2 regions of the Kitasatospora sp. NPDC002965 genome follow, and region 2 is predicted to be linked to the other one. Evidence: riboswitches for the same ligand, from Rfam matches in the RefSeq annotation. Region 2 holds a riboswitch; the other holds the start of a gene.
What was found. Region 2 has a riboswitch for cobalamin ahead of ABZY91_RS37145 (prenyltransferase/squalene oxidase repeat-containing protein). Riboswitches for the same ligand answer to the same signal wherever they lie in the genome.
Positions count from the first base shown of each region.

Region 1: another riboswitch for cobalamin. It lies ahead of ABZY91_RS03075 (iron ABC transporter permease); the one in region 2 lies ahead of ABZY91_RS37145 (prenyltransferase/squalene oxidase repeat-containing protein).

Region 1 covers NZ_JBEXNT010000004.1:51,587-57,310, forward strand. The annotation lists gene ABZY91_RS03055 (amino acid ABC transporter ATP-binding protein) at 1-589, shown strand, start outside; gene ABZY91_RS03060 (CGNR zinc finger domain-containing protein) at 702-1,292, shown strand; gene sodX (nickel-type superoxide dismutase maturation protease) at 1,303-1,767, opposite strand; gene sodN (superoxide dismutase, Ni) at 1,956-2,351, shown strand; cobalamin riboswitch at 2,493-2,629, shown strand; gene ABZY91_RS03075 (iron ABC transporter permease) at 2,731-3,828, shown strand; gene ABZY91_RS03080 (ABC transporter ATP-binding protein) at 3,873-4,646, shown strand; gene ABZY91_RS03085 (ABC transporter substrate-binding protein) at 4,675-5,670, shown strand.
Region 2 covers NZ_JBEXNT010000163.1:517-6,240, forward strand. The annotation lists gene ABZY91_RS37140 (hypothetical protein) at 1-966, opposite strand, end outside; cobalamin riboswitch at 1,096-1,172, opposite strand; cobalamin riboswitch at 1,245-1,398, shown strand; gene ABZY91_RS37145 (prenyltransferase/squalene oxidase repeat-containing protein) at 1,556-4,507, shown strand; partial or broken gene ABZY91_RS37150 (hypothetical protein) at 4,561-5,064, shown strand.

The DNA of each region.
Region 1 (5,724 bases), on a different contig from region 2:
CGGCCGGCTCTGGGTGGACGGCGACCTCGTCGGCTACCGCCAGAAGGGCGACAAGCTCTACGAGCTCAAGGACAGCGAGGTCGCGCTGAAGCGGCGCGACATCGGCATGGTCTTCCAGCGCTTCAACCTGTTCCCGCACATGACCGCCATAGAGAACGTCATCGAGGCGCCGGTGCAGGTCAAGGGCGAGAGCAGGAGCTCCGCCCGGGAACGCGGGATGGCGCTGCTGGAGCGGGTCGGTCTGGCCGACAAGGCCAAGAACTACCCGTCCCAACTCTCCGGCGGCCAGCAGCAGCGGGTGGCGATCGCCCGGGCCCTGGCCATGAAGCCCAAGCTGATGCTCTTCGACGAGCCCACGTCGGCACTCGACCCCGAGCTGGTCGGCGACGTCCTCGACGTCATGCGCGGCCTCGCCGAGGAGGGGATGACCATGGTGGTCGTCACCCACGAGATGGGCTTCGCCCGCGAGGTCGGCGACGCGCTGGTGTTCATGGACGGCGGCGTCGTCGTCGAGTCCGGCAACCCGCGCCAGGTCCTCACCGACCCGCAGCACGAACGCACCCGCGCGTTCCTCTCCAAGGTGCTCTGAGCACGTCCACGTCGGCGCCCGGCAGGCCCGCCCTGCCGGGCGCCGACGTTTTCCCCGCACAGGTAATAGGCTGGACGCAGTCAGCCCGTTACCAACCCCTGGAAGGACCCCCGTGGAGCTCGCCTCGTACGCCGATCTGGCCGTCCGGCTGGTGAACACCGAGGAGCCCGAGCGCGGCACCGACTCGCTGACCTCGGTGGATGCGGTGCGCGGACTGTTCTCGGACTCGTCCCGGGCCCGCGACCTCGCCGACGAATCCGACCTGCCCCGGCTGCGGGCCGTCCGCACCCGGCTGCGCGGAGTCTTCGAGGCCGCCGCCGAGGGCGACGAGTTCCGCAGCGTCGACCTGCTGAACAGCCTGCTCATGGAGTTCCCGGTCAGCCCGCTGGTCTCCGGCCACGACTACCTGGACGCCGCCGGCCGGCCCCGCTGGCACCTGCACCTCGCCGACAACTCCCCCACCGCCACCGCGCACTTCAGCGCCGTCGCCTGCATGGGCCTGGCCGTCCACCTGACCGAGACGGGCGCCGACCGGCTCGGCATCTGCCAGGCCGCACCCTGCCGCAACTCCTACCTGGACACCTCGACCAACCGGTCCCGGCGGTACTGCTCCGACCGCTGCGCGACCCGCGCCAACGTCGCCGCCTACCGGGCCCGCAAGCGGCTGGAGGCCCAGGAGGCCGCCACCGCCGGCCAGGGCTGAGGGCCCGGACCTACGCCCGGCTCCCCCGGATCTCCTCCGGGCGGACCCAGACGCCGCAGCGCCGGGCCAGGCCGGGGATCCGGGCCAGCGGGGTGGAGAGCAGCAGGCGCTCCAGCCCGCGGCCGGGGGCCAGCCAGGCCGGGCGCGGGCGCAGCCGCAGCAGCACCCGGCCGAGCACCAGCTCGTCCGGGACCGCGCCGTAGCTGCGGCTGTCGCTGTCGACCGGCCGGTTGTCGGAGAGCAGCCACCAGCCCGTGGGGCGCCGGGCGTCGGCCCGTTTGACCACCAACAGGTCCTGCTGGAACGGGTGACGGAACACCACCACCGCGCCCGGCCTGATCCGTGCCCCGTACCGGACCAGCAGCTGGTCCCCCTCCCGCAGCGTCGGCACCATCGAGTCGCCCGCCACGTCGATCAGCCCGAACGGCGCGCCGCCCCCCGGGGCGCCGTCCTCCGGTTCCGCGCTCCGTGCCACGACTCGTCCTCCCGGCTCGCGCCCGCGTCCTCGGCTCCCAAGTCTGCCGTACGGACCGTCACCCGCCGGTGTCCGGATTGGCCGGGTTCCGGCTCGGCCTTTTGCCCTAGGCCCGCCGCCCGATCGCGAAACCCCGCGACCGGCGGGGTAATCTCGGCCGCGGGAAGACGATCTAAGGAAGGACTCCCATGTTCTCTCGTCTGTTTGCACCGCGTGCCACCGCGCACGCCCACTGCGACCTGCCCTGCGGCGTGTACGACCCCGCCCAGGCGCGGATCGAGGCCGAGTCGGTGAAGGCCACCCAGGAGAAGTACCAGGCCAACGAGGACGCGCACTTCCGCGCTCGCGCCGTCATCATCAAGGAGCAGCGCGCGGAGGCCGTCAAGCACCACATCTCGGTGCTCTGGAGCGACTACTTCAAGGCCCCGCACTTCGAGAAGTACCCGCAGCTGCACCAGCTGATCAACGACACCCTGAAGGCCGCCTCGGCCGCCAAGGCGTCGACCGACCCGGCCACCGGCCAGGCGCTGCTCGACCTGATCGCCGAGGTCGACAAGATCTTCTGGGAGACCAAGCAGGGCTGACCCCCGGTCAGCACCCCTCGGCCGCCCCCGTCCGCACCGCCGGACGGGGGCGGCCGTGCGTTCTCCGCGGGTCGGGCCCCGCCGCCGCCCAGGCCCGCGTCCGCGACCTGCCCGGGCGGTCCGCGTCCGCACCCGGCCCGGTAAGGGTTACCTGACCGGAGCGCTTGTTATGCTGCCTGGGCGTCCCGAGGGGAAGCCGGTGCGAATCCGGCGCTGACCCGCAACGGTGAACGGTGCCCCGCACCGTGAGTCCGACCGCCCCGGGGCGCCGACCTCCCGACAACTCGCCGTGGACTGCGAGGGGATGCCGCCCCGGCGTACCCTCCGCCCGGACGTGCCGCCCCGCGCCGCCCCGGCCCGAGGCGAAGGCGCGCCGCTTGTGAGCACCACCGCCACCGCACCCCCGATACCGGCCGCCGCGCCGCCCGCGCCCGGGACACGCCGGACACCCACCGCGCCGCTGGCCGCCGGCCTGGCCGCGGCCCTGCTGCTCTCGCTGGTCTGCGCCGTGGCGGTGGGCTCCTCCGGACTCGGCTGGGCCCGGGTGCTGCGACTGCTCGGCGCCGGCCTGACCGGCGGCCGGCTGGAGGCCGACGAGGCCGCCGCCTACGCGATCGTCTGGGAGATCCGGCTGCCGCGTGCCGTCCTCGCCGCCGTGGTCGGCGCCGGACTGGCCGCCACCGGGGTCGCGGTCCAGGCGATGGTCCGCAACGCGCTGGCCGACCCCTTCGTGCTCGGCATCTCCTCCGGCGCCTCGGTCGGCGCCAACGCCGTGCTCATGCTGGGCGCCTTCGCCTCGCTCGGCGTCTGGGCGCTCTCCGTCTCCGCCTTCGGCGCGGCCCTGCTCGCCATGGTGCTCGTCTACCTGACGGCCCGTACCGCCTACGGCCTCACCCCGCTGCGCCTGGTGCTGACCGGCACCGCGATGTCCTACGGCTTCTCCGCCGTCACGGCGCTGATGGTGTTCGCCGCCGCCCGCGGCGAGGCCGCCCGCTCCGCCATGATGTGGCTGCTCGGCAGCCTCGGCGGGGCCACCTGGGGCTCGGTGCCGATCGCCGCCGTCACCGTGCTCGCCGGACTGACCCACCTGATCTGCTCCGCCGGGCGGCTGGACGCGCTCGCCATGGGCGACGAGACGGCCGCCTCGCTCGGAGTCGACCCGGACCGGCTGCGCCGCGAACTGTTCGTCGTGACCGCCGCCGTCACCGGCACGGTCGTCGCGGTCAGCGGCGCGATCGGCTTCGTCGGGCTGATGGTCCCGCACGTGGTGCGGATGCTGGTCGGCGCCGGCCACCGCCGGGTGCTGCTGATCGCGCCGCTCGCCGGGGCCCTGCTGCTGGTCTGGGTGGACATCGTCTCGCGCACCCTGCTGGCCCCGGCCGAACTTCCGGTCGGGGTGGTCACCGCGGCCCTCGGGGTGCCCTGCTTCCTGCTGCTGATGCGCCGCCGCGGCTACTCCTTCGGAGGTGGCCGATGAGGGCCGTCCGCACGACCGTCCCCGACCTCACCGCGGACCCCGCCCTGGACCTCGCCGTCGACCGCGTCTCGGTCGAGCTGGCCGGCCTCCGGCTGGTCCACGACGTCACCCTGACCGCCGCCGCCGGGCAGGTGGTCGGCCTGGTCGGACCGAACGGCAGCGGCAAGTCCACGCTGCTGCGCTGCGTCTACCGGGCGCTGCGGCCCGCCGCCGGGGCCGTCCGGCTGGGCGGCGAGGAACTGCACGCGCTCACCGCGCGCGAGGCCGCCCGGCGGGTCGCCGCGCTGCCCCAGGAGCACTCCGCCGAGTTCGACTTCACCGTGGCCGAGGTGGTCGCCATGGGCCGGCTGCCGCACCGGCGCGGCCCGGCCGCCGGGCCCGCCGCCGGCGACGGCGAGCGGTGCGCCGCGGCGCTGCGCCGGGTGGGTGCGGCCCACCTCGCCGAACGGGGCTTCCTGAGCCTGTCCGGCGGCGAGAAGCAGCGGGTGCTGATCGCCCGCGCGCTGGTCCAGGAACCGAAGGTGCTGGTGCTCGACGAGCCCACCAACCACCTCGACATCGCGCACCAGTTGGAGGTGCTGGCGCTGGTCCGGGAGGCCGGGCCGACGGTACTCACCGCGCTGCACGACCTCAACCTGGCGGCCGGCCACTGCGACCTGCTGTACGTGGTCGCGGCCGGGCGGATCGTCGCCTCCGGACCGCCCGCCGAGGTGCTCGAACCCGGCCTGCTCGCCGAGGTGTTCGGGGTCCGCGCGACGCCCGTCCGGCACCCGGGGACCGGCGCCGTCCAGCTGCTCTTCGACCGACTCGCCAAGTGACCCCCCGTTGATCCAGCAAGGAACCGCCATGCGTACCAAAGCCGTTGCCGCCGCCGCCCTGCTCGCCCTCGCCCTCACCGGCTGCGGCGCCGAGATAGCCCCGAGCGGTGACGGCGCCACCGCCTCCGCCCACTACCCGGTGACCGTCCGCAACTGCGGCACCGAGCTCACCTTCCGGCAGAAGCCGGCACGGACGGTGACCAACGACGTCGGCATCACCGAGCTGATGCTCGCGCTCGGGCTGGAGGACCGGATGGCCGGCTACGTCATGCCGGACGACAAGGGCGACGTCGAGAAGGTCGCCTGGAAGGACGGCTACCAGCGGACCACCTGGCTCTCCAAGAAGCAGATCACCAAGGAGATCGCGCTGGAGGCCAAGGCCGACCTGGTCTTCGCCGGCTGGCACTACGGCTTCGACGACGCGAGCGGCGTCACCCCGCAGGCCCTGGCCGACCTGGGTGTCGCCTCCTACGTGCTCAGCGAGTCCTGCCGCAGCGGCAAGGGCCCGGAGCGCGGCGTGATGGCCCCGCTGGACGCGCTCTACACGGACCTCGCCAACCTGGGCGAGATCTTCGACGTGCGGGACCGGGCCGACAAGCTGATCGCCGAGTTCAGGACCCAGGTGGCCGCCGTGCCGGAGCCGGCGTACCGCCCCGGCGTGTTCCTCTACGACAGCGGCGAGGACAAGCCGTTCACCTCGGGGAAGTTCGCGGCGCCGGAGGAGATCATCTCCAAGGCCGGCGGCCGGAACGTGATGGGCGACGTCGCCGACTCCTGGACCACGGTGGGCTGGGAGAGCGTGGTCCAGCGCGACCCCGAGGTGATCGTGATCAACAACTACGGCACCCCGGACGCCGAGGCCAAGCGGAAGTTCCTGAAGACCTTCCCGCCGCTGGCCGGCGTCTCCGCCGTCCGCAACGACCGGATCTTCGTCCTGGACTACGTCGACCTGGTGGAGAGCCCGCGCAACCCGGCCGCGATCACCGCGCTGGCGGCCTACCTGCGGACCGTGCCGGCCCGCTGAACCACCGCCCCCGCGGCCGGTTCCGCCGGGCGTACGCTCGAAGGTACGAGCCGA
Region 2 (5,724 bases):
CTTGAAGCCGCCGCCGGGCTTGAACTGCTGGGCGATCAGGAAGTCGATCGGGGTCTTGCCGGTGCCGCTGGTGAAGTCGACGCCCTGCGCGTTGATCCCGCAGGCGTTGAGGCCGGACACGGCCCAGCCGTTGGAGTCGGTGTTGGCGCCCCACATCGAGTTGAAGGCGCCGGAGGCGACGAGCTTGCCCTTCAGGAAGTTCTTGGCCGCGACGACGGCGGAGTCGGTGTTGGGGACGCCGCCGCTGCACAGCGAGGCCATGGCGGCGCCGGTCATGTCGATGTCGCTGCCCTGGCCGAGCGCGACGGGGTCGCCGGCGGCCTTGCTGTAGTTCCAGCCGCCGTCGGTGTGCTGGTTGGCGCGCACGGTCGCGACCGAGGCGTCCAGCAGGGCCTGCGGGACGCGCTGCCCGCCGCCCTGGGTCCTGGCGCCGCCGAGGGCGAGCAGCCCGAAGACCGTGCCGTTGAAGTTGGCGGAGGGGCCGTAGTAGCCGGGCTCGGCGGTCTGCCAGTAGGCGACCAGGTCCGCGACGAGGTTGCGGCCCGGCCCGACGCGCGCGGGGTCGATCCCCGCGGCGTACGCGTTGAGGGCGCCGCGCTCGTAGTCGGTGACGACCGGCGAGGCGCCCGGCCAGGTGGCGGCGGCGAGCTGGTTGCGGTAGACGAGCCGGGCGTTCTTGGTGGCGTCGCCCCCGGGGGTCACGTCCGCCGCGGCCGTACCGGCGGCGGCCAGCGCGCTGAACGCCCACTCGTTGGAGAGCCCGCCGCCGGTGACGTAGCTCCCGTCCGCGGCCTGGAGGGACTTCAGGTAGGTGACGCCGGTGCTCTTCGAGGTGGCTATCTGGGCCGGGGTCGCGGTCGCGTGGGCGGGGACGGCCGACAGCACGAGGGCGCCGGCGGCCAGCGAGACGGTCACCGCGGAGGCGGCGCGCGAGGAGGCGAAGCGCGAGGAGGCGGGAACGGGCACGGAACGGCTCCTTGGTGTGGCGGGCGCCGATCCGGCCCCGGCCCCGGTGCCCGGTCGGGCGCGCGGCGGCTGGGGCGGCCGCCGCCCGGATCGCGTGGGCTGGCTTTCGCTGATGCTGCGCGGCCGGGCGGGCATTCGGGCTCGGGCCGGCACGGTCACCGCCCCACACCGCTGCGCGTCAGCCCCGGATTCACACCGGATTCCCCCGCTCGGCCACCGCGGACGCTACCGCACCGGCGGGGCAGTCACGAGGTGGGGAAGGAGACATGACGCTTCGTTGACGCCGACTCCGCGAGCGTGGTCTGATGAAATGCTTTTTCATCCTCGGCAGTCAGGGGAAGCCGGTCCGATTCCGGCGCTGACCCGCAACCGTAGACCCGCCCCACCCCGGGCTGGTGAGCCGGAATGCCTGCGCCGGGGCCTTGTTCCAGGAGTGCTTGCGTCGTCGTGGACTACGACGCGGTCAGAACGGCCCCGCGCGAAGGAGGCCGTTGGCTGCGTTGTGGCATCCCGACGACTGATCAGGGAGTCGCCGGTGAGGGCCAGCAGCAGTCGTACGAGTCACAGAGCCCGGGGGTTCACGTCCCTGGTGGCCACCGGTGCCGTCGCGATCGCCGCAGGCGGCACGGTCCTGCTCGGACACCCCGGCAGGGCCGCCGCGGACCCGATCGAGGAGTGCACCGCCACCACCGGAGCGATCGTCGCCGTCGACTTCGGCCACTGGGGCGGCGGAGTCGTCCGCGGCTGCGACGCCCACCCCACGACCGGGATGGACCTGCTGCACAACGCGGGCTTCACCACCACCGGCACCGAGCACGACGGCCCCGCCTTCATCTGCCGGCTCGGTAACGGCGCCTTCGGCAACGGCACCCAGTACCCCACCGTCGCCGAGGAACCCTGCGTCAACACCCCCCAGGCGACGGCGTACTGGTCCTACTGGATCGCCGAGCCCGGCCAGGCGACCTGGTCCTACAGCCGCTACGGCGCCGGCACGCAGAAGCCCAAGCCCGGCGAGGTCGAGGCCTGGGTGTACGGCGGCACCGACATCGGCGGGACGAGCGGAGCGCCCTCCTTCACCCCGGACTCCGTCCGGGCCAGGAACACCGGTCCGTCGCCGTCCGCCTCCGCGTCGCCGTCGGCGTCCCCGAGCCCGACCCTCCCGCCGCCCGCGGGAGACCCCGCCGCCGCGGCGGCCTGGCTGGCGGGCCGCCTCGTCAACGGCGAGTACATGGGGAACTGGGCCTTCGAGGGGGCCGACTTCCCCCGGACCTCCCTCACCGCGACAGCCCTGGCCGCCGCCGGGACCCAGGACCCGGCCCTGCGCAAGGTCGTCGCCTACCTCGCCGCCCGCACCGACGCCTTCCTGTACCCGGACGGACCGAGCGGCAAGCCCGACTCCAAGGCCGCCGCGCTGCTGGCCCTGGTCGCCGAGAGCACCGACGGCAACCCCCGGGACTTCGGCGGCCGCGACCTGATCGCCGCGCTCTCCGACCACGTGTGCGTCGCGGCCGGAGAGAACGGGAAGTGCACCGCGGCCGGGGACTTCCACGGTGCGGCCTCGCCCTGGGTGCAGGCGTGGGCCGTGATCGCCCTGCAGCGCGCCGGCGTCACGCCGCCCGCCGCGACGCTCGCCCGCTTCACGGTCCTGCAGTGCGCCGACGGAGGCATCGCCGGCTCGATGATCGTGGCCGGCGGCCACTGCGAGTCCGACCCGGTGGCCACCGGCCTCGCCGTCCTCGCCCTGCGCCCGGCGGCCGGCTTCGAGCCCACCGCGAAGAAGGCCGCGGACCAGCTCGCCGCGAGCCAGCAGGCCGACGGCTCCTACGCCCCCTACGTCGGCGCCGCCGGCGACACCACGAGCACCGCCGCCGCGGCCCAGACGCTGAAGGCCGTCGGACAGGGGGCCAAACAGGCCACCGCCAAGGCCTGGCTGGCCGCCCGCCAGGGCGAGGACGGCGGCTTCGGCCCCGACGAGTCGACCACCGAGGCCGACGCGGCCGCCACCGAGCAGGCCGTCCTGGCCCTGACCGGAACCGATCTGACCACCGTCCGCCACAACCCGAACGGTGCCACCACCACCCCGCCGACCACGCCCGCCGGCCGGGCCCCCGACCTGGCCCGGGGCAGCTCCTACCTCACCGCCCCGGCCAACCTGATCGACGGCCACTACTACGAGGCGTTCCCGACCTTCGCGGACTTCGGCCTCACCATCGACGGCGCCTTCGCGCTCGCCGCCACGGGCGCGAACGACGCGGCCCTGCGCCGGATCGTCGACTTCCTCGACCAGCAGGGCACGGACCCCAACGGGCGCACCGTCAACGACTGGACCAGCATCGGCACCGAGTACGCGGGCGGCGGCTCGCTGGGCAAGGAGGCGCTGCTCGCCGAGGTCGTCGGCCGCAACCCGCGGGCCTTCGGCGGGCACGACCTGATCGCCGCCCTGGCCGCGGCCGTCTGCGCCAAGGCCGACGAGGCCACCGGCTGCGCCGGCCCCGGCAACTACACCTACGCCACGTCGGTCTTCTCCCAGGCTCTCGGCATCATGGCCCAGCTGCGCGCCGGGGACACCGCGAGCGCCACCTCGCCGGTCGCCTACCTGGAGAGCCTCCAGCACGCCGACGGCTCCTGGCCGAGCCTCATCCCCGCCACCGGCGACTCCGACGTGGACAGCACCGCGATGGCCGCCATGGCCCTCGCGCTCGTCCCCGGGGACGAGGCCGCGCGGGCGGTCGACAAGGGACTGGCCTGGCTGGCCGGGCGACAGCTGGCCGACGGGGGCTTCCCGGGTGCGGCCGGGAACTCCACCAACTCGGCCGCCCTCGCGGTCCAGGGCCTGACCCTCCGTCAGTCCGCCTACGCCGCACCGATCGCGAAGGCGCTCGACTTCCTCGCCGGGCAGCAGAACGGCGACGGGGGCTTCGACGTCGCCTCCGCCGGACAGCAGGGATCGGACGTGCGGGCCTCCACCCAGGCCGTGGGCGGTGCCACCGGGATCTCCTTCGGCACCCTGCGCCGCGACCTCGGCGGCACGCCGACACCCACCCCGACCGCGACGGCCACGCCGACCGGTACGCCGACGCCCACCGCCACGCCGACCCCGACCGCCACCGGCACCCCGACGCCCACGGCCACGCCCACGCCCACGGCCACGCCCACCGCGACATCGACCGTGACCGGCACGCCGTCGGGCACTCTGCCCGGTTCGCCGACGCCCACCGGTACTCCCGTACCCACCGGCACGCCCACGGCCGTCACCACGCCTACCGGGGGCACGACCGCCCGACCCGGTGACTCGCTGCTCCCCGGCGGGGCGGGCGGTGCCGGAGGCTCCGGTGGCGTCGGAGGTGCCGGTGATCCGGTGCGAGGCGACGGCGCCCCGGTCGGCGGCGCACACGTCCGGACCGACACCGGCAGCCTGGCCGGGACCGGGACCGAGGCACTGGTGCTGACGACCGCCGCCGGCCTGCTGGCCGCCGTCGGCGCCGGAGCCGTCCTGGTCGCCCGTCGCCGGTCGGGCTCCACCCCGGGGCGTCACCGGTGATCCGGCGGATCGGCCGGATCTTCGGGGCCGCCACCGCGGCGCTCGCCTTCGCGATCGGCGGGCTCGGTGCGGGCGCGACCCCGGCCGCCGCGGCCCCGCTGCCGATCGAGCAGTGCACCACCGGCTCCGGCGTGGTGCTCGCGGTGGACCTCAGCAAGTGGGGCGGCCCGCTCCTGCGCTCCTGCGGGACCACCCCGACCACCGGGTACAGCCTGCTGAACCAGGGCGGCTGGAAGACCACCGGGACCGGGCACGACGGCCCGGCGTTCATCTGCCGGATCGGGTACAGCGGCTTCCAGGGCGGCAAGCAGTTCCCGCCCCCGGAGCAGGAGAAGTGTGTCCTGACGCCCCCGGCCTCGGCCTACTGGTCGTACTGGCACGCGGACCCGGGTCAGAACAGCTGGTCCTACAGCCAGCTCGGCGCGATGAGCTACCAGCCGAAGCCCGGCAGCGTCGACCTGTGGATCTTCGGTGGCACCAACATCGAGGGAACCGAAGGGCGCCCCACCTTCTCGCCGGACACCGTGCGTGCGCACAACACGGCGCCGGGCGGCGGTACGAACGCCACTCCCGAGCCGCCCGCGCCGACGACCGACCCCGGCACGGCCGGCGGCGGCTCGACCGGAGGCGGCACGGCCGGCACGGTGACCGGCGGTGGCAGCGGCGGCTCCTCCGGGGGCAGCGGGACCTCCGGCGGCGGTGGCTCCTCCGGCGGCGGGTCCTCCTCCGGGGGTACCACCTCGTCCGGAGGCGCCGCCTCGTCCGGTGGCGGCACGTCCTCCGGGGGTGCCGCCACCTCCGGCAGCGGCGGCACCGCGACGGGCGGATCCGCAGGCAGCGCCGGCACGAGTAGCGCCGGTACGAGCGGCGGCGGTACGAGCGGTGGCGCTGCCCCGAAGCGGCCGACCACGGGCGCGCCCCCGACCGGCACGTCCGGCGGCTCCGACCGGTCCGGGCCGACGGCTCCGGCACCCGTGGCCCCCGCACCGGCCACGCCGGCCCCGGACTCCACGGAGTCCGCACCCCCGGCAGCCGAGGGCGCCGAGACTCCCGCCCCGGCCCCGTCGGAGACCCGGGCAGCCGACGGGACCGGGCCCGCGACGCCCACCGCCACCCCGGTCCCGTCGGCGCCCGTGGACGCCGCGGGCCCGCCGGTGATGAACGCGGCACCGGTCGCCGACGCCCCGCACGACACCGGATCGATGGTCCCCGCCGTG